3 regions of the Porphyromonas asaccharolytica DSM 20707 genome follow, and region 1 is predicted to be linked to each of the others. Evidence: riboswitches for the same ligand, from Rfam matches in the RefSeq annotation. Region 1 holds a riboswitch; each other region holds the start of a gene.
The links. A riboswitch is a leader RNA that binds a small molecule or an ion and turns the genes downstream of it on or off. The one in region 1 is predicted to bind cobalamin.
Positions count from the first base shown of each region.

Region 2: linked by a shared signal. The riboswitch ahead of PORAS_RS00080 (sirohydrochlorin cobaltochelatase) and the one ahead of PORAS_RS02190 (4-hydroxyphenylacetate 3-hydroxylase family protein) in region 1 are both predicted to bind cobalamin.
Region 3: linked by a shared signal. The riboswitch ahead of PORAS_RS06985 (anaerobic ribonucleoside triphosphate reductase) and the one ahead of PORAS_RS02190 (4-hydroxyphenylacetate 3-hydroxylase family protein) in region 1 are both predicted to bind cobalamin.

Region 1 is NC_015501.1:540,497-547,797, forward strand. It holds gene PORAS_RS02180 (acetyl-CoA hydrolase/transferase family protein) at 1-515, opposite strand, end outside; gene PORAS_RS02185 (NifU family protein) at 639-932, opposite strand; gene PORAS_RS02190 (4-hydroxyphenylacetate 3-hydroxylase family protein) at 945-2,417, opposite strand; cobalamin riboswitch at 2,685-2,963, opposite strand; gene PORAS_RS02195 (leucine-rich repeat domain-containing protein) at 3,456-6,053, shown strand; gene PORAS_RS02200 (alpha-L-fucosidase) at 6,419-7,301, opposite strand, start outside.
Region 2 is NC_015501.1:19,209-26,509, forward strand. It holds gene PORAS_RS00065 (PepSY domain-containing protein) at 1-393, opposite strand, end outside; gene PORAS_RS00070 (hypothetical protein) at 580-1,878, opposite strand; gene PORAS_RS00075 (TonB-dependent receptor plug domain-containing protein) at 1,917-4,076, opposite strand; gene PORAS_RS00080 (sirohydrochlorin cobaltochelatase) at 4,081-5,004, opposite strand; cobalamin riboswitch at 5,217-5,430, opposite strand; gene PORAS_RS00085 (cobyrinic acid a,c-diamide synthase CobB) at 5,550-6,851, opposite strand; gene cbiD (cobalt-precorrin-5B (C(1))-methyltransferase CbiD) at 6,862-7,301, opposite strand, start outside.
Region 3 is NC_015501.1:1,802,083-1,809,383, reverse strand. It holds gene PORAS_RS07000 (helix-turn-helix domain-containing protein) at 1-364, opposite strand, end outside; gene PORAS_RS06995 (formate--tetrahydrofolate ligase) at 587-2,257, opposite strand; tRNA gene PORAS_RS06990 (tRNA-Thr) at 2,350-2,422, opposite strand; cobalamin riboswitch at 3,049-3,273, shown strand; gene PORAS_RS06985 (anaerobic ribonucleoside triphosphate reductase) at 3,328-5,727, shown strand; gene nrdG (anaerobic ribonucleoside-triphosphate reductase activating protein) at 5,757-6,230, shown strand; gene PORAS_RS09150 (S41 family peptidase) at 6,199-6,732, opposite strand; gene PORAS_RS06970 (hypothetical protein) at 6,763-7,301, opposite strand, start outside.

The DNA.
Region 1 (7,301 bases):
TGTGTGAGCTGAGAGATATGTATGAGGTTGTCTCCGCCAACGAATGGCATCTGCTTATTGAGCTCTCCGATGACGACTCGAGCCTGCTCAGCAGCTGGCTTGCTATAGTCACAGGAGGTGCCGAAGCTGCAGTAGCCCTCCTCGTTGGGATAGGAGAGCTGCACGATAGCTACATCGGGGTGAAAGACTCCCCCTGGCTGCATCATCGAGGGCACCTCGTAGAAGTAGGAGGGGACGAAGTCCGCGCGCTGCTCATCGACGGCAGGACGCGTGTTGGCACCGACGAAGTTGGTCACGAGTCTGAAGTGTCCCTCCATCTCGGGTGCTGTGTAGGGGCTCTCGCCCAGGGTGACCATGTGGAAGATGCGGACATCGTGGAAGCGCTCATAGTTTCGCGCCAAGGCAGCGACGCACGCTTGCGGTACAGCGGCTGCATGAGATAGTACGACGAAGTCACCGTCCTGTATGTGGGAGACCGCTTCGTCGGGAGAGATACTGCTAAATGGGATAGACATATGGAGAGGTTAGAGATTAGAAGATAGAGGTTAGAGATTAGAGTGGCTCTAGTGATGCTAGGAGGACTAGTGGTACTAGTGATGCTAGTGGTACTAGTGACTTTAGCTAAGAGCCAGCAAAAGTTACTTTCGTATGATACGGAGCGCCTCGGCGATGAGTTCGTCGCTGACGCTGTCGTCTACGGTTACCATTAGGGTGGGGAGGCCCAGCTCGCCTCGTAGCGTCTCCTGCACCACCTCCCGGATCGTGCTACTCAGCGAGGGGCATGCTTGACAACTCCCCGAGACCTTGACGAAAACTTGTTCGCCAGCGACCCTCAGCAGCGCTATGTCGCCCCCGTGTGCTTGGAGCTGAGGACGTACATAGCTACTGATGATGGTCGTGATCTCGTCTACCCTAGAGGATAGATCTGTCATAAGAGATAGGGACTACTTGCCCTGAGGCTTATCTAGAGAGGTGTCGAGATGAGCTATCTTACGAGCCAGCTCCTTCTTTGCCTCCATATTACACTGACGCGAGATCATGATGCGCTGAGCCTGTGGCGAGCCAGCACCGTGCAGGCTCTCCGTGCGGTAGCCTACGGCTGCGGTACCGAGCGTGAGATTCTCGATCAGACGCAAGATGCGCATACGATTTACCGTGTCCGTGCCCTTAGCACCAGCGAGGTACTTACGTACGAGTGGCCCGACCTCCTCGTGCTGCAGGTCAGCTTGGCTAGGCATCGTAACCATCAGACCGCCAGCTATGTCCTCAGCGAGACGTGTGATCTCGTAGGGATAGCGGGTTACATTCTGCTTACATACGTTGGCCAGGAGCATATCGATCAGGTAGTTGCCCGACTTCGTCTTCTTGCCCTCAGCCGAGCAAGCGATACCGCAAGCGTAGAGCGTCTCATTGAGGTGAACCATCTCGATCAGCTTGTCCTTGATGTGCGAAGCCCGAGGCACACCGTTGTAGTCAGCAGCCAGAGCAGCAGCACCGATGAGTACGTCGCCCACACCTACCTTACAGCCACCATAAGACTGACGGTGATAGCCAGCGAAGCGCTCGACAAGCATGTTGGAGAACTGGTACTCACGGCACATGAAGACACGCTCCATAGGTACGAAGACGTGATCCATGATGAAGAGCGTCTCATGACCTCCGAAGGTTGAGTTACCCAGGTCAATGTCTGCGCCCTTCTCCATCTTGCGTGTGTCGCAAGACTGACGGCCGTAGATGATCGTAACGCCCTCGGCATCACTGGGGATGGCAAAAGAGACAGCGTAGTCAGCATCCTCCTCACGCATCGAGCAGGTAGGCATGATCAGGTGCTCATGCGAATTGACCGAGCCAGTCTGGTGAGCCTTGGCACCCGTGACGACGATACCATCAGGACGTATCTCGTTGATGTGTACGTAGAGATCTGGATCCTCCTGCTGTGAGGGTGAGAGGCTACGGTCGCCCTTAGGATCGGTCATAGCACCGTCTACGACGAGGTCGTTGTCCTGGCAGTACTGTACATAGTCTCTGAAGCGCTGGTGGTAGTTGGTACCGCACGCCTCGTCCATCTCATAGGTGGTAGACCAGATAGCATTGAAGGCATCCATACCGACACAGCGCTGGAAGCAGCTAGCGGTCTTCTGACCGAGGAGACGCTGCATCTTGACCTTCTTGACGAGGTCCTCAGCGCTCTGGTGAATGTGGCAGAAGCGATTGATCGTCTTGCCCGTAATGTTGGAGGTAGCGGTCATCAGATCCTTGTACTCCTCCTGCTGTGCCAGCTCATAGGTCATCGCTAGCGAATTGAGCGATGGACGGATCATGGGGTGGTCGACGGGGTTGTCGATCTTCTGGCCCATGAAGTAGACGTTAAGGTGGAGAGCTCTAAGGCTCTCGATGTACTCTTCGCGTGTTTTCATAACTTCTTTTCTGTATAAAGTGAATAGAATCTTCGTGCGTCAGAGTAGGACGATCGAAATACAGAGCAGAAGTCACGGGATATGGCCCTATCCTACAGGTCAGCGCCTGTAAAGCCCTCCAAGCTGGCAGTAGGGAGAGAGTGATGAGTGTAGACACGACGAGAGAGAGCCTCATAGTCAGTCTCGCTGCTATGGACTCTATCATACGCACTATGTTAAGCCATCTATGTCCCGCTGTCATTCTTTTTATTTCCTAGCTCTGAAAACAAAAGTCCTATGGCACAGGCAGGTCTTCTGACTTCTCCCTAGTTCGTATAGCTCACATCGAGTCGTACAAAACGGGCGATACCCTGGGTCTTCCCATAGCTACCTACAGCACCTTCACGCGAAGGCTTGTAGGGGTCGTGCTACAGTGACATCTTAATGCAGGGGCGCACTTCAGGAGTTACAGCTGAGAGTACAGTCTTGGCTTCGCACCAAGTTCCCTATTCAGACGGGGTGACAAGATTTGGTTGTTCCTCGTACACCTATGCACCGCAAAGGTACATAATATATTCTAATCCAACCACAAGAACCTGATCAGACACAGAAGAAATGAATCTCCACGTAGGTATTTTCAAATCTCCACGTAGGTATTTTCAAATCTCCACGTGGAAAAGAAAAATTCTCCACGTGGAGACGAAATAAAACTTCGGAGGAATCAAATGAAACTTCGGAGGAATCGTTTCGCCTCCACGTGGAAAATAAAAAATAGCCCCCTGGAAAATCGAAAATCCCTACCGAGGAAAGCGACCGAAGGTCGACCACTGGCTATTAGCTGTTGGCTAGAGTCACTAGAGCCTCTCTAATCTCTAACCTCTAACCTCTAATATCTTTTTTAATATCTTTGCCTTGAGCTGACGTAACTCAGTAGATGCTACGGGCTTAGTACGACGACTCACCTTGAGAAAACATAAATCCATAATACCAACAAACATGAAAAGGATTAGATCACTACTAGGATGCGTCCTAATCATTTGCCTGTCACTATCGCAAAGCATGCTTCTGACAGCTCAAGAAGACCTTGTCGCAGAGATGAATGGTACCTATGCGACGGGGACAGAGTTTAACCTATGGGTATCATCTCGCTCTGGCTCTATACGAGTCGACTACGGCAGTGGCTCACCCACTGAGCTACAGGTCTCTACAGACCCCAGCATGCCGACGAAGATCAACAGCTACACGACCGAAGGCAAGTCGGTCAAAGTATACGGTCGTGACCTGACGACTCTGCGATGCTTCTGGAACAAGCTTACGTCTCTCACGCTGCACGCGCCAGAGCTAGAGATACTCATCTGTCACACAAACAGCATACCCTCTCTAGACCTGACAGGGAGCCCTAAGCTGCGCATACTAGATGCTACGGAGGCAGGGTTGACGACCCTTCAGATGAGCGGTCTGACCCTCATCGATACGCTCGTATGTGATGGCAATAAGTTGACACAGCTAGATCTGAGCGACATGACGCACCTCAGACTCTTGGAGTGCTACAAGAATAAGCTATCACAGCTGGATCTTACCTCTTGTCCAGATCTTGTCAAGGTGTCTGCTCACAAGAACCAACTCACGACACTCAACGTATCTGGACTGACTAAGCTAGAGGAGGTCTCTTGCTGGCAGAATCAAATAGCTGAGCTCGATCTCTCCTCAGCAGCTGCACTCACTGCTCTGGACTGTAGCGAAAACAGCCTAACCAAGCTCCTAGTCAATCCATCGGCTCCTATTAAGAAGGTCGAACTCTATGACAACCAGCTCTCAGAGGAGGCTTTTAACAGCTTTATCAAGAGCCTACCTGATCTGTCTGGACAAGAGTCTGGCACCCTCAAGGCGGTCAAAACAAGCAGTGACAGCCCCGAAGGAAATCAAGTTTCTGCACAAGCCCTCCGAGAGGCTCAACTCAAGAACTGGCGCATCTACAAGGGATATGAGGAGATACCAGTACCTATGCCCCGTGCGACCCTGACGACGAGTGGTGTATCTCAGTGGACGATCTCCGCACAGCTAGCCGATGAGGCGCAACAAGACAAGGCGTGGATCGACTGGAACAACGATGGCATCTGTCAAGACAATGAGCGAGGCCTCCCCGAGGGTAAGCATGCCGTAGAGGCTAACACCATCACGATATATGGCGATCTAGAGGGTCTCTTCTGCTACGAAAACGCCCTGACAGATATCGACGTATCCGCTCTTCAGAGCTTGAAGCGCCTGAACATTAGTGACAATAGCTTGACTCAGATAGACCTCTCTCACAATCCACTCCTCGAGGAGCTGTGGATGCAAAACAATCAGTTCACAACGATCGATCTATCACACCAGCCTGCACTTGATAATCTCAACGCTTCGAGCAATAAGCTCACAGAGATAACCTTCGCGCCTGAGTCAGCAACGAATCGTATCGATCTGTCTAATAACAAGCTAACGACTTTAGACCTATCCAATACACCTCACCTAGCCTTGCTCAACTGCAATGACAACCAACTCTCCGAGTTCGATGGTAGGTATGTCGAGAACTTGAGCTTCCTATATCTAGCAAACAACCAGTTTAAGGATTTCGACCCCACTACCCTACCGGAGCTTATAGAATTAAATCTAAACGGAAATCATCTCTCCTCCATCGATCTAGCAGGTCTCGAGTGGTTGACCAAGCTACTCCTAGCTGGTAATAATATATCCACTATCAACCTCAGAGGCTGTCCTGACCTAGCGCAGCTCAACCTTGCAGAGAACCCTCTGACCAACCTAGACCTAAGCCCCTGCAGTAGCATCTTCTGGCTCAATCTATCTGCATGCGGACTGAGCAGCGTAGATGTCTCCTCGCTATCTTACCTCTCTATGCTATATCTCCCCTACAATAAGCTGACCGAGCTAACCCTGCCTACTGAGTGTGAGGAGCTTGTAGCTCTAGATATAGAGGGCAATCAGATCAGAGGTGACAAGATGCAAGCGCTCATCGACCAGCTGCCTAACCTAGAGTATGGTATAGGCGAGTTTTATGTAGTAGCTCAGGACAGTCTCTACGGCAATGCCATCTCTAGAGATCAAGTGGAGATGGTCATGCAAAAGTCTTGGAAAGTATTCCAAAGCACCAAGACCGAGCCACAGTATCTTGAGTTTGAGGGCTATACGATCTATCCCGTACACCTCACCGTAGGGGAGCATGGCGCTGCCTCTATTGTGAACTATCAACCCGCCAGTGAGGTCCCCATGGGAGTTCGGCTACAGCTATCTGTGACACCTGAAGCTGGCTATAAGATTCAGTCGATACTTGTCAATGGGAAGCCTCTAGAGGGTATGGAGTTCGAAGTGCTCCAGGAGACGAATGTAGAGGTCCGCTTCGAAAAAGAGACTGCTCTACAAGTCCCAACAGACGCTTCTATCGCGCTCTATCCTAACCCCGCAACAGATTACATTACCGTCCGCACGGCTATCGGTAGCTCTATCGAGCTCTTTGCTAGCGATGGCACGCTGGTAGCCACTACGCAGACCACTATGCCAGAGACGACACTCTCCGTAGCAGAGCTCCCAGCAGGACGTTACGTAGCACGGATCACCGAGCGTGACGGCAAGACGGTACTAACGCCTGTGATCGTCCGATGAGCTTCGCTGTCTACCAGACTGCGGACTAGCATACGCAGTCACCATACATGAGACTGTTGCAAAAGTCAACAGTCTCACAATCTTGCTAGCAAGATTGTTCAGACTTTGCAGAAAGGATGAAGCGCAAGGCGCTGAGGGTGAGGTCTGAAGGGAGCATACCTATGTATGTGACCGAAGCCGAATCCCGAAAGCAACACAGCGATTCGCCTTTATGCAACAGTCTCTACATAAAGCGACCCCTGTAGGAGTGCATACTAAAGCATTCCTACAGGGGTCACTACTGCGTCATATGTCGCTACGCTAGCTGTCTGATCGTCTAGCGGTCACAGAGCCTACAGACTCGCTCACAGCGCACATGGACTTGATCACAGCTCGATCTCGACCACGTAGTCGATGAGACCTGCGGGGCGACGAATGGTCAGCTGCAATGCGCCACTATCAGTACGCGTATAGGCTATCGGTGCACGTGTGATATAGTCTACTACTGCCCTTGGAGCCTGTGGCAGAGAGATCTCGATCTGCTCCACATCTTCAAAGATATGGAGGTAGAGCTTGGCTCCCTTTGTCGTGGAGACACCCCAAGGCTGCTCCGCAATGAGCCCCGCCTGGCTGCCGTAGATCGTCTCTCCATAGCGCTCCATCCAGTCCCCGATCCCGTTGAGCCGCTCAATGGCCTGCTCGGGTAGCTCGCCATTGGGCTGTGGTCCTACATTGAGTAGCAGATTGCTTCCCTTGGCAGCGGCGCGAACTAGCAGCTCGACCAGTTCGGCAGTACTCTTGTAGTTTGTATCAGCGACCTTATAGCCCCACATGCCATTCATCGTTTGGCACATTTCCAGAGGTAAGTGGCTGATCTGCTGTCCCGAGAGACCCGCTTTGTTTTCGCCTGGCAGGTCGCGCTCGAACATCTGAAAGTCTTCGCCCTCAAGCGGCGAGATATGATGATTATTGCCTATCAGACAGCAGGGTTGAAGCTCATGAATGTATGCGTATAGCTCCTCCATCCTCCAGTCAAACGGGACCGAGTCACTGTCGTGATCCCAATAACCATCTAGCCAGATAGCCCCTACCTCGCCGTATCGGGTCAACAGTTCGTGGAGCTGCGCCTTCATAAAGGCAAAGTAGGAATCATAGTCAGGTGCCATAACGCGCCCCGTGTGCAGTCCGGTCCTACCTAGAGGATAGTCTGGGCGGATCCAGTCGAGGATCGAATAGTAGAGGTGTAGCTTGAGACCCTCGGCTCTACAC
Region 2 (7,301 bases), 520 kb from region 1:
TATGTGTCGTATCGTATCAACCGCCACGATGGGCGCAGAGCTAAAGCGCGACGCATACTGCTCATACCAAGCCTCTGGCACCGAATCCGTAGCTGTCGTGAGGAGCGAGTCCGCATGCCACAGATACCCCCCCTCGCTCGTCTCCACACGCCACACCGGCTTGCCACAATGCGTAGTGAGTGCGAGTGCCGTCAGCTCTTCGCCAGGCTGGAGCTTAGCCAGTAGCGTAGCCTCCGACGGTAGAGCCACCGAGGCCGCGAGGGTGTCTTGCAGCGGTAAGTCCTTGTCCCCTAAGCGAGGAAAGGAGCAAAAGATCATCACCCCTCCAGAGATCAACCATAAGAGGAAGAGCGGAGCACAGACAGTGCCTAGTACTTTGTGAAGCCAGCGCATAGTTGTATGTAATAGGATTATAGGGTTGTCATTGTTTATAAGAGAGGTCTCCTAAGGTGTGAGGTCTCCCATAAGAAGCAACGGTGCGACCGCCAGCAAACGCAGCAGCCGCACCGTGTGGTGAGTCTCTCACGAAAGAGAGATCCGTATTAGTAGCTCAGCCACTAGTGTAGCCGTACTAGAAGTTTACTCTTTGACGACTGGCGTGATGCGATCTATCTCGAAGCCATCAGCTAGCGTAGCACCCTTGGTCACCTTGCGAGTATTGATATTGTACTGGTAGATGGTCGTGGGAGCTCCCTCCACATTGGCACCGATGCTGACCGTATTGCCATTACGAACGGCTAGCTGGCCATAGTTACCATTGCTAAAGGGTATATCCTTGATATGCTCGACCTGCTGCGTCTTGATGTTGCAGCGTAGCCAGTAGTAGATATAGCGGTTCGTCTTGCTGCTCCAGTCGGTATTGCCCTTCTCCTTGAAGTCTGGATCCTGCATATAGAGGAGCACCTCGTCATCATTGAGCGGGAAGACGGTGATGATCTTGCCACGAGGCTGTGCATAGCCGTCGAAGCTCTTGTCCGTCTCCATAGAGCCAGCGTTGACACGGAAGAGGAAGCTACGCTGCTTCGTACTGCTCTTCTTCTTAGCATTCTCGGGGATATTGCAAGTAGCAGCAGCAAAGTAGAAGTTGCCCTTAGAGTCGAAGAAAGTCTTCTGGCAGCGGGTCTCACCAAAAGAGGTAGAGCTCAGGTGCTCACAGCGTGTATCCTTGTCGATCTTCTTGACCTGCATCGTAGTAGCGTCGATGAATGCGATGTAGATCTCATTACGCTTGGGAGGTAGTGCCATGGAGGTCTTCTTAGACTTCTCCATATAGACGTGTGGGTAGATGAGCGTGTTGTCAGCCTTGCGGTAGCCAAGCAGACCACTGGAGTTAAAGATCTCACCCTCCTCAGGCTTAGGTAGGTCAAGCTTGCCCTCAGCAGTGATGACCATCTTATTGACATCGACCTTGACCCACGACATCTCCTGCTTGTCACCTACTGAGCTGACCATGACGAGTGTGTTGTCGTCTAGCCAAGCGTGTGAGAAGCGACGGTCGAGGATCTGTGGCATAGGGAACTCCTTGATTGTCTCAATGCCTGTGTTGGAGACGCGGAACTTGCCGAAGCGTCCCTCGCGAGAGACACTGTAGTAGTAGCCCTTGTGATACACTACATAGGGAGTCAGAGGAGACGCTGAGGTTTCTGCCCCTTCGCCCTTGATGCTGAAAACACCCTTGGTCAGGTCAGCGACACGTGCGATGATGTGCGGATCAGTGTTAGCGGTTGACTGACCTGTGGCTCCATCTATAGGCACCCATAGGTCATAGCCTACGGTCACCTCCTCCTGAGGGCTTGGTGCATCTGAGTCACACGCTGTAAACGAGAGTGTGACGAGGGTGGCCACGAGAGTCGCCACTAAGCGATAAGCTTTTGTCATAATAATCTTTGTTTGGATTGTTAGTATGAGTATGTTTTCTAGTTCAGGAATATGCGGAGCTTGCAGTAGAAGGCGCGTCCAGGCTTCTGTAGCATGTAGTTGTCATAGAGCGGACGGTCTAGCAAATTGCTGCTCTGCAGTGATATGGAGTAGCGATCGTGAGCAAAGCTCCAGGTGACCCCTGCTGAGAGGTCGTAGCTAGTCGGAATGATCGCTTTAGTGTTCTTGCGGCCGAAAGCTGCCCACGTGAGGTAGAACCAGTGGATATAGCCCAGTCCAGCGTTGAAGTGTATGGCACTTGCTTGAATGCCAAACGGCTTGCGCCAGTTAGCCCCTAGGAGTAGATTGCCATAGAGGAAGGGGTCGTTGGGTATCCGATAGCCGTAGGTCGGGTTCGGCTTACCGTAGATGTTGATGCGCGTGCGGTCACGCTCATCGGTGTAAGTGCCGTTGAGCGTGAGGTCCAGGAGGTTGGCGTAGTTGTACTTGACCTCCATCTCGCCTCCGATGACGAGTGACGAGCCGACATTATCGTACTGACTCTCGACATCACCCATGACCACACGGTGAATGTAGTTGGAGATGTCACGATAGAAGGCTGTCGCCTCGTAGTTGAGAAAGTGCAGGTCGCCCCATTGCGCCTGACCGTAGAGCGTTAAGTTCAGGTTGTAAGCCTGCTCGGGGTGGAGCTTGAAGTTAGGGTAGATGTTGGCGCCATTACCCATCAATTCGCGAGCTGTCGGCAGACGAGTGGCACGCTCGAAGGAACCTTTGATCGCTAGCTCGTTAGCGATGGTGTAGCGTAAGCCTAGACCATAGCCCATTTGGTTTTTCGTCTGCTGCGCAGGCACCTTGTCCGATCCTGTCAGCCAGTACATATCAGCCTGCTCGATGGCAACGTGATAGAGGTAGTCCTTGACAAAGACCGTTCCACGCAGACGTCCATTGAGAAGCGTCGTGCCATACGAAAGCCCCATAATGTGCCTTCCCATACGATCTCTCGAAGCCTCAAAATTAGGATCGTAAGTGTCGTACCGCTCATTGGCTATGGCGGTCATCTGATAGTTGAAATTAAGATGCCCGCCCTTGGGGAGCGTGTAGGCGAGGTTAGCCCGTGCCGTCCAGGTAGGACGCACCGTGTGGCGAATCATACGAGTGCGGCGCATCACCTCACTGTAGTGTGTCTCTACGAAGGTACCGTCCCAGCTATACTTGCGATAGGCGGTATCTGTGATTATGATATGGTTACGAGCGAAGGAAGCATCTATCGTAGCGGATAGCCCAGGGGTAAAGAGATTGCGCTTGGCATAATGCGCTGAAAAGCTCAAGTCGTCACGATCACGCATCGCCTCGCCGATGACTAGCGTCTGGCGAAAACCGGTCTGTATCTCACTCACGCTCTTTGTATAGCCCACCCCAAGCAGGGCGGCGTCTGCCCAAGGCTTTTTGGTCACGCCCAGTTGTAGTCGTCCCAAGAGCGACTTGTAGCCATCGTGAAAGCGTCGGAAGTCTCGCCGCTCGTACTCTTGCGTCTCAGCATTCCACACCTCCACACCACGCATGATGTAGTCATTTTTGGAGTACTGGTAGCGTAGCGTAGGACGTACCGTAAAGCCACTCCGCTGCTCTCTATACTGCCCCGTCAGATCTAAGGCATAGGTGTGAAAGGAGCCTCCCCGTAGCGAACAGTCCAGATAGCTCTCCCCGCGGCTGTTAGTCACGATGTTGACCGCTCCACCGAGGGCATCCATACCCAGCTCAGGGGGCACGACCCCCTTGTAGATTTCGACACGATCGATGAGGTTCACCGGCAGCGTAGCGAGCGAAGCCCCCTCGCCCATCGAGGAGAGCGGCACTCCATTGATAAAGTAGCGGACAGCATGCCCCGACATACCATTGATCGAAAGCTCATTGCTAGAGCCTACCCCACCAGACTCTCTGAGCCGTACCCCCGAACTCTGAGCGACCAACTCGTTGAGACTACCCATCGAGGCGATCAGAGGCTTGACATCTAGGCTGATAGCCGAGAGCGCCTGCTGCTGCATGATACGTCTATGCGTAGGCGCCACGACAATCACCTCGCCGAGGCTCTTGTAGTCTATCGTGTCACGACGGTGACTGAGCGTATCCCGCTGCGCAGTGAGCGGGAGCACACAGCTAGCTAGTAGCAGGAATAGGTAAAAGCAGCTACGTCTCATCGGCTTACTGAGCTATGGAGTCAGACTGGTGTAACTTTTCGCCCGTCTCCTCATAGATCGCTTTCTTGTCCATAATCGAGAGACGATGATGTGTCATGAAGAAGTCGACCTTCTTCACGATCATCTCCTGCACCTCAGGGAGCTCGCCCAGACCACGCACCACGCTCTCGACCTGATAGCCGAGAGCCTCTAGACGGGGTTGCCACTCTTGGAGCATATCCTCCTTGGCATGTTCACCTGCCACGATCATCAGTGGCTGTAGAGAGACTCGCTTAAGGCCTGTAGCACGCAGACGCTCTAGAGCCTCCTCGTAGTAAGGGTAGCCCTCCACACAGCCCACGATCACCTGATCATAGCCGTGATTTTGCAAGTAGTGATCCAGCATAGCGTACTGAGCTGTAGCACTATCGTAGGTGCCGTGCCCTACCCATAGGTAAGCCACCTCAGGATCCAGATGAGCCGTCATGATAGAAACCAAGTCCTTGTAGTCGCTTTCGTAGAAGAGTAAAGGGGTCACCAGCCGGATCTTCTTAAAGAGTTGCTGCAAGTGAGCCACCTCGTAGGAGAGCGACTCCATCTCTACGCCATCGACGATCGTCGTCGAGACCACCAGCAGATGAGTAAAGCCCTCTTGCGCTAACTCCTTAAGTGCTTCGCCAGGCGTGGGGATCTCTATACCCCGCGCTGCTAGACGCTTGCGCACGATACGAGAGCTATAGGCTTGACGAACCTCTAGATCAGGATGGGCGGCAGCTATGCGCTCATTGATCGCATCGAGGGTCACCCGACGGGTGTCGTCGTGCGTTGTGCCAAAGTGAACTACGAGGATAGCCCCTTTGTCATTCGGTCCCATAGCCGCAAAGAGCGAGTCAGTCTCAAAGATCTTATTGCCCGCTTGTAGCGACAGCCCGCCTAGTAGTGCAGTCATATATAATAGGAGTATACGGAGGTATCGTTGCGTCATACGGTTGTTGTTTTTATCCGCTAGGTCAGATCCAATCTAGAAGTCCATCAGCATAACTTGAGGCATAGTACAGCCGTAGCCCCACGCCCACAAGCGCAGTGCCTCCTGAGAGATATGCATCTGATCGATTGACATAGCACTAAGGTACACTTGCCACCGAGCGTACACAGTTATATACTAAGTTACGAGTAGTGGCAGGTCTCCTGACTTACCCCAGCCTAACACCGCCTTCCCACCTGACCTCCGTCAGACAGTGGCTTGTATTCATCTTGTGCTAGGCTCTGTGAAATAGGGGGATCACAGTAGCGGGCACTGTACCAGATTCTCACTGGACTTCCCTCTTGCATCGCTCTACCGACGAGCTGATGCACCACCACTCAAGGATGTTGTCCGCAAAGATACGAAAAGTTAAGAAGAGAGGAGGTAAAGGTTAGAAATTAGAGGTTAGAGGTTAGAGCCAGGCACTAGTAGTCCTAGTGGCTCTAGGGCCTCTAGCTAACGGCCAATAGCTACAGCAGTTGGGCTAAGAGCTCCTCGGTAAGGGCTAGATGCGTATAGGTGGCATAGCAGCGACCTGTATGCCACAGTGCGGTCGCCACGGGGTCGCCCCACGCATTGTATTGCTGTGCTGTCGAGGGTAGCGGATCGAGGATGCGGGAGTAATGAAACTCGTGTCCACGCACCGCCACGCCTGCTATCTCGAGCTGTCGGTAGCCAAGAGCTAGCCCGCGCTGCTGCATCGTGGCGGTCTGCTGTAGCGCCCCCACGAGCGGATAGGGGGTGCCTTTCTCATCGATGATCGCTTCGCAGAGGAGGAGCATACCTCCGCCCTCGGCAAGCATGGCACCGCCCTCACGGATGTAGTCACGGAGACTGTCCAGCATCGACTTATTGGCTGATAATTGCTCCAAGTGTAGCTCGGGGTAGCCACCCGGCAGATAGACAAAGTCACTCGGCAGTAGTGCTCTGTCAGAGAGTGGACTGAAGTAAGTTATCTCGCCCCACTGCTCTAGCTGGCGCACATTCTCTTGATAGAGAAAGGTGAAAGCGTCGTCACGAGCCACCGCTATGCGACGAGGAGCTGACGAAGAGTGCTTTTGCAGAGTGGGTGCTTCGTAAGACTGCTCCTTTCGCTCTGAGGAGATGGCTAGGAGTCGGTCAATGTCTAGATGTTGCTCTAAGAGGTCGGCCACCTGATCGGCATAGCGATCTATCTGCGCCAAGTCGTCAACGTCCAGCCCTAAGTAGCGACTGGGGATGGCGATGTCGTCAACACGAGGCAGCGACCCCAGCACTGGCACGCCCGCATCTGCGGCAGCCTGCGTGAGATAGGTCAAGTGACGCTCCGAGGAGACTTTGTTGAAGATGACTCCCGCTATCTTAACCCTTGGGTCAAAGTGCTGCAATCCGTAGAGTAGCGGAGCCACCGTGTAAGCCATCGAGCGCGGTGTCACGACGAGCACGACCGGTAGGTCTAGGAGCCGAGCAATGTCCGCCGCGGAACCTTTGTCCCGATCGTAACCATCAAAGAGTCCCATCACGCCCTCCACGATGACTGCCTGAGCATCCTGACTATAGTAGTGGTAGAGTGCCTGCACCCGCTCGGCTCCGTACATAAAGAGGTCCAGATTGACCGCCGGGCGACCCGTTGCCACGCTGTGTAGCTTAGGATCTACGTAGTCAGGGCCGCACTTGAAGGCTTGAGTGGCCAGTCCACGGCGTGTGTAAGCACGAAGAAGGCCCATGGTGAGCGTGCTTTTGCCACTCTCAGAGAGGGGCGCTGCGATGAGGAGGGAGGGAAGAGATGTCATAAGTGATTGACTAAAGTTGTGAGTCAGGGATAAGAAGTACCTCGAGCTGTGCTGAGGGAACGAGGGGTTTGCAGACTTGATAGCAATGATCGACAATGCTCTGGTAGAGCGGATGTGTGCCATCGGGGAAGATCTGCCATAGTTCGCGAGCTAGGGTCATCTCGCTGATCTGCTGCTCTTGCTCAGCGGTTGCACCACTAGCAGAGGCAAGGGCGGTGATGAAGGCTTTGTCCATCACCACCTTCTTGCTATGTGTGTCTAGTTCGCCAGCCGCCAGCTTGACCGCCTTGCCGATCATGATGCCTAGGGTGATCTGCGGGAAGCCCAGTTCATTGGCGAGGCTGAGCGTCTCCCCGATAAAGTTGCCATACTGAACGAAAGCATTGGCGGGCAGGTCGGGAAAGCGCCCCTTGAGGTACCGCTCGCTGCGTCCGCCTGAGTTGAGCACGA
Region 3 (7,301 bases), 920 kb from region 1:
GTCTTTTTTTTAGATCAATGTGGTAGCGATTCAAGACCACTTCGAGTAGTGTCTTGTTGACTAATGCCTTGCTCTCAGCCTGGAAGAGGGCTGCTTTGAGACGAGCGTTTTCACGCTTGAGTTCTGCGTACTCTGGATCTACGTCTTTGTTCTTGTTTGTCTTGCTCATAGTGCTACTGGTGCTTTGGTTGGGTAACTCTACATCAAAGGTACGCAACCAATTTCGAATGGTGCGTGTGGTAATGCCGTAGCGCTGGCTGGTGGTGGCAATGCTGTCACCGGTGGCTAGGAGGTCGTCAATGACTCTCCACTTGAAATCTAGGGGATATCCCTTTCGTCCTAGTTTACTTTTTTCTTGTTTCATAGTTGTTGGGGTTGGCTTCCCCAACTGTGTACTATTTCAGGAGAGGACAGAATAAAAAATAGCCACCGAGGAATTTTGTATTTCCTCCGTGGCTATCGAATTAGAGATTAGGAATTAGAGGTTAGAGACGCGTAGCAATCTGTAACTTTGATGCACCGAACGCACCGAACGTGCGTTTCTACAGCGGGTTACTCGTCACGTCAGATTCCCCGACTTGCTTTTTTAGCTCAGACCCTCGATGACGCCATCGACGATGTCCATGTGGACGGCTTGTGGCTCCTTGGGCAGTCCTGGCATACGCATGATGCTACCCATGATGACGACGATCATCTCGGCACCACTATTGAGGACGATATCCTCGACCTTCATATCGAAGTCTCGTACGTCGCCATAACCCTTAGGATCTGCTGAGAAGGAGTACTGCGTCTTGGCAATGCAGATGGGGTAGCGCTCCATGTTGAGCTCTTGGATACGAGCGAGCTTCTTCTCCGCTTTGCTACTATAGGTTACATTGGCAGCCCCATAGATGCGCTTGGCGATATGCTCGACCTTTGTCTTGACAGGCTCACTGAGCTCGTAAACGTGGTCGATAGGCTCTGAGGGGTGCTCCTCGATAGTCTTGACGACAAGCTCAGCCAGCTCAGTAGCGCCCTTGCCACCCTCACTGTAAGCATTGTTGATTGCAAAGCCGCAGCCTAGGACCTGCTCGCAGTGATTGCGTACGATCTCGATCTCCTCGTCGGTATCGGTAGCGTAGCGGTTGAAGGCAACGACCACCGTCTGCCCGAAGTTGTGCAGGTTATGCACGTGACGATCGAGATTGGCAAGACCCTTACGTACGCCCTCTATGTCCTTCTCGTAGATCTGCTTCTCGTGGACATCGCCGTGCATCTTGAGACCTGCGAGGGTAGCGACGATGACTGTCAGCTTAGGCGTGATACCAGCTACACGGCACTTGATGTCGAGGAACTTCTCCGCACCGAGGTCGGCACCGAAGCCGGCCTCCGTGATCGTGTAGTCGCAGCAAGACATAGCCATCTTCGTAGCGATGATCGAGTTACAGCCGTGAGCGATATTAGCGAAAGGTCCGCCATGGATGAAGGCGGGTGTCCCCTCAGTGGTCTGTACGAGGTTCGGCTTGATCGCATCCTTCAGGAGGATGGTGATAGCACCTCCGATGCCTAGATCCTTGACATGAAATGGCTCCTTAGTTTTAGTATAGCCGAGGAGGATATTGTCGATACGACGACGTAGATCCTCTAGGTCTGATGCGAGGCAGAGGATCGCCATGATCTCACTCGCGGGAGTGATGTCGAACCCGGTCTCCGTGGGGATGCCATTGCCTACGCCGCCTAGACCGGTGATGCAGTTACGCAGGGAGCGGTCGTTGACGTCTAGGACACGCTTCCAGAGCACCTCGGAGAGGCCCTCGCAGCTATTTCTATTCTGATAGATATAGTTGTCTAGAAGTGCGGTGATCATATTGTGCGCTGAGGTGATAGCGTGAAAGTCGCCGGTGAAGTGGAGGTTGATACTCTCCATCGGGAGTACCTGTGCGTAGCCACCACCGGCGGCACCACCCTTCATACCGAAGCAAGGTCCGAGAGAAGGCTCACGCAGAGCCACGGCGGCACTCTTGCCGATCTTGTTGAGACCGAGTGCGAGACCGATGGAGACGGTGGTCTTACCGACACCGGCCTTGGTTGGGGTGATAGCGGTCACGAGGATGAGGTTGCTCTGGGCTATCTTGTCTGGGTCCATCCGCTCGTGTGATATCTTGCCGATGTAGTGTCCGTAAGGCTCTAGCTCTTGATCTGTGATGTTGAGCTGGTGAGCGATCTCCTCAATGGGCTTGAGCTGGCACTCACGAGCTATCTGAATATCTGATTTCATTGCTGTACGATGTTAGTGTATAACGAAAAAAAGGCACCCCCTACAGGGTCGGGTAGACCACTATAGACGACACCCTTAGGAAGTGATATAAGAGCCGAAAGCCGGACTCGAACCGGCGACCTACTCATTACGAATGAGTTGCTCTACCAACTGAGCTATTTCGGCGTCTCATTGACGGTGCAAAAGTACAACAAACTTTTGATACTACAAAACTTTTGGCGAGATAGTGATCCCGAGCAACCAAAGTCAAAGCGAGACGAGTAACGATTTTGTAGGGACGCACGAGCCGTGTAACCCGCTGTAGGGACGCACGGCTCGTGCGTCCGTCCCCGTTAAAACCCTGACGCTGTAACGCTTTGACACAACGGACGTACGGTCTGTCCGTCCCCACAAAGGGTTACAGCGTCTGATGGCCGGATTTGTCGTGTTGATGTGGTTTGTGTATGGGCGGACCTGCGTGTCCGCCCATAGAGCAGACAGCGCTCCGACGAGGACGGGCGGACACATAGGTCCGCCCCTACAAATCGCTGCACGTATCATCGCTACGCGTCTTGATATTTGACAATTTGGTGTGCGAGACAATGCATCTAAAAAATCTAATTGGAGAACTTATCGGAGGTACTATTTATGCAAATGGCTAAACCTTAGCGTGTTGTGTATTTGTTTTGGATAACTTTTCGACAGTTATCGATTTCGAAGTTGTTTTATTTGGCTATTTCGTAGGAAAGCTGTAATATTGCACTTGTAACAAATGAGGGTGCTTTACGTCGTCTTCCTTTCGTTCATTTGCGATCTCATAATACTATAAGGGTGGACTAGTGCACATCGCCTAGTCGCTGGGAAACTGGTGCAAGTCCAGTACAGAACCCGCTGCTGTAATTCTCGCCATAGAGGAGGATCACATATCCACTGTCTTAACTAAGATGGGAAGGAGATCGCTCCAAGCAGGGCTACGCCACACACTGCATAGTCCCGACGAGATAAGTCAGAAGACCGACCCTAGTAGACGGAGATCGCACGAGAGAAGGAAGAAACGTGAGCGTCTTAACATTACTTTCGGGAATTGAAGTATGACAACAACTATCAAACAAATCATCAAGCGGGATGGGCTGCAAGAGCCATTTACCCCGTCGAAGATTGAGAACGCCGTTCTCAAAGCCTACATTGCCACAGGTCAGACTGAGTGTCTCCAAGAGGCGAAGATCGTTACCATGGGCGTCCTAGCACGCATCGAGCAGGAGGTCATCTCTGTCGAGGAGGTACAGGATCTCGTCGAGAGCGAGCTCATGAAGGTGCAGCCGGAGGTGGCTAAGCGCTACATACTCTATCGCGAGTGGCGCAACACGGAGCGCCAGAAGAAGAGCGAGCTCAAGCGCAACCTCGATGGCATCGTGACCATCGACAGTAATGATGTCAATCTGAGCAACGCCAATATGAGTAGTCACACGCCCGCTGGGCAGATGATGACCTTCGCCTCTGAGGTCTCTAAGGACTACACCTACCGCTACCTGCTCCCCACGCAGTACGCTGAGGCGCATCGTCGCGGGGATATACATATCCACGATCTCGATTACTACCCTACGAAGACGACCACTTGTATCCAGTACGACCTGGCGGATCTCTACGAGCGAGGCTTTCATACGAAAAATGGTAGCATACGCACGCCTCAGAGCATACAGAGCTATGCAACGCTGGCGACGATCGTCTTCCAGACAAACCAAAACGAGCAGCATGGCGGGCAGGCGATACCAGCCTTTGACTTCTTCATGGCACCGGGCGTTTACAAGACTTTTCTCAAGCATGTAGCCGACACGATCTGCTTATTCCTCCACTGCATAGGAGCTACCGATATTCCCTCGTCACGGGAAGTACGAGAGCTAGCTAAGCAGCATCTAGACTGCATCGTCCCGACTTCGACGGCTGTGACGAACTTGTGCCAAGCTCTGTCCCAGCGGGTTGATAAGGAGATTCCTCGTAAAGAGGTGGTCTACCTAATTAACCAAGCGATAGAGCGTACGCGTCGTGACACGCATCAAGCTATGGAGGGCTTCATACACAATCTCAACACGATGCACTCACGAGGAGGTAATCAGGTGGTCTTTAGCTCGATCAACTATGGTACCGATACCTCGGCCGAGGGGCGTATGGTGATCGAGGAGCTGATGAAAGCAACGACCGAGGGGCTAGGCGTAGGTGGCGAGGTACCAGTCTTCCCGATACAGATCTTTAAGGTCAAGGAGGGGGTCAACTACTCCGAGGCGGACTTCGATCGTGCGATGAAGGACTTCGACCGTGCCGTGGCTGGGGAGATGGAGTTTGAGACGCCAAACTTTGACCTTTTCCTGAAAGCTTGCGAGACGACGGCGAAGGCACTTTTCCCAAACTTTGTCTTCCTAGATACCCCCTTCAACCATAATGATGAGTGGAATGCGGAGGATCCGCTGCGCTACCGTCATGAGCTAGCCACGATGGGATGCCGTACGCGTGTCTTCGAGAATATCAATGGTCCTCGTACCTCGATAGGTCGTGGCAACCTATCCTTTACAACGATCAACCTACCTCGCCTAGCGATCGAGGCGATGCGCTATGCTAAGGAGCAGATGGGTACGAAGGAGGATCTAGGCAAGATGCGCAGTATAGCGATCAATAAGCTCTACACCTCGATACGTGAGATGGCTCGCCTCGTGGGCGAACAGCTACACACGCGCTACGAATTTCAGGCGACGGCCTTGGCACGTCAGTTCCCCTTTATGATGGGCAATGATGTCTGGAAGGGTGGGGGAGCTTTGCGTCCCAACGACCCCGTCGGTCACGTGATAGACAGCGGTACGCTCGGCATCGGCTTCATCGGGGGGCACAACGCTATGTGTGCGATCTATGGTGAGGGGCACGGCACCAACGAGGATGCTTGGCATACGCTCTACCACTGCATCGAGATCATGGGTGAGGTAGCACAGGAGTTTAAGGAGCGCTATCACCTTAACTACTCGGTACTAGCCACGCCAGCTGAGGGGCTCTCGGGTCGCTTCACACGCCTCGACCGTAAGCGCTACGGTATCATCGAGGGGGTCAACGATAGAGCGTACTATGTCAACTCCTTCCACATTGATGTCAAGGAGGAGATCCGCATTGCGGACAAGATACGCCTAGAGGCTCCCTTCCATGCGCTCACGCTAGGAGGGCATATCACTTATATAGAGCTCGATGGCGAGGCTAAGAAGAATGTCAAGGCGATTGCTAAGATCGTCAAGCTGATGCAGGACAACCACATTGGCTACGGCTCGATCAATCACCCGATAGATACTTGTCGTGAGTGTCACTACAAGGGCGTCATCTATGCTAAGTGCCCGATATGTGGTGGCGAAGACATACTACGTATGCGTCGCATCACGGGCTACCTGACGGGCGACCTCGCCTCGTGGAACTCTGCCAAGCGTGCTGAGGAGGCTGATCGCGTCAAGCATCACTAGCCACTCGCTTCTCGCCTCTATCCTCTCGAATGAACGTCCTCAAGGTCATACCCGAGACCATCCTTGATGGTGATGGGATACGCTGCTCGATCTACTTAGCGGGCTGCTCCCATCACTGCCCAGGGTGTCACAACCCTGAGAGTCACAATCCGCTCGTAGGTACGCCCCTGACGGAGGCGTACCTGCAGCAGATCATTGACGATATAAACAACAATCCCCTCCTCGACGGCATCACGCTGAGTGGAGGGGATCCGATGTTTAGTCCTGAGGAGCTGCTCACGCTCCTCAAGCGTCTCAAGAGCGACACGGGGTTAGAGATCTGGTGCTACACAGGCTACACGCTCGAGCAGATAGAGCAAGACCCCGCACGCGCCCCACTACTAGACTATATAGATGTGCTAGTCGACGGACGCTTCGTGCAGAGCCTGTACGACCCACAGCTTCCCTTCAGAGGTAGCTCTAATCAGCGCATCATAGCCCTGCACAAAGGGTCAGCTCAATAGCTTTTGATAGATATGGGTCTACATTGGCTGGAATAGTATTTGCATCGAGAAGAACTGGAACGTCGATCTTGACACCTCTCCCATTCATTGGGAAGTAGTTTGAGTCCAAAACCCCTAAGCCTGTCAAGAAAGTCGCGACCCCTCCTGGGAATTCGTATAGATGTACGTTTCCATTTGCTCCTGATGAAGGAGTCCCTACGGTGATGGCTTGGGGGGCCTTTTGTAGCATCATGCAGAGATACTCCGAGAAGCTCTCGGTCTGATTATCTACGAGTAGAATAACATTACCCTTATAATAGTGCTCACTGCCTAGATGCTGAGGCCCGGCCACATACTTAAACTCTCCTGGGCGCTGACTGTCAGGGTAGACTATGTACGAGAAGTTTTTTATTCGGGGGATAAAGCACTTAGACAATTCCCAAAAGGATGATGGGTAAGGATAGCATCTTAGGTCGAGAATAATGTATTGGGCGTCGCAAACTTGACGATAGAAGCTCTTCACATTGTCTTGCCTTGCTGATGCTAAGTGCCATTAAGCTACGGAGTCATTAAGCCACTGAGGCTTCATTTTACCCTCTTCCTCAAGCTTTAGAGAGTTGAAGTAATCCATATGTTCGCTTCTCTCCTTAACTTCCAAGGTGTCGTTGTTTCGTCGGATCTTCAGGACGAAGCTCTCTTTAGGAGTCGACAAAATTGCATTGTTGAGGAATTTATCTCGAGTTGAAGCGTTGCTCGCAGAGACAAAAAAAGCAAGACTATCACTGAGCTGTTTTATAGGAATGGAGTTTACAGAAAGAACTTCATCGCCCACTTTTACATTGGTGGGATAGTTAGCGGATCTCTTACTATACACAAACCATCTCCCCGATAGAGATCTCATCCTAAACCCAGCCCTCCGCTCTCCAAATAGAAGCGTATCCATGGCTGTCGAGTGAGACGCATGAGAGTCATTTAGTCTTGCGGTGATATAGCGGATTGCCTTGTGGTAATCAACAGTGCTCTCTGCATATAAAAACATAGGGATAGCCTGTTGCAAAGACAAGTCCCAAGGTTGCTCTAACAACTGCCTGT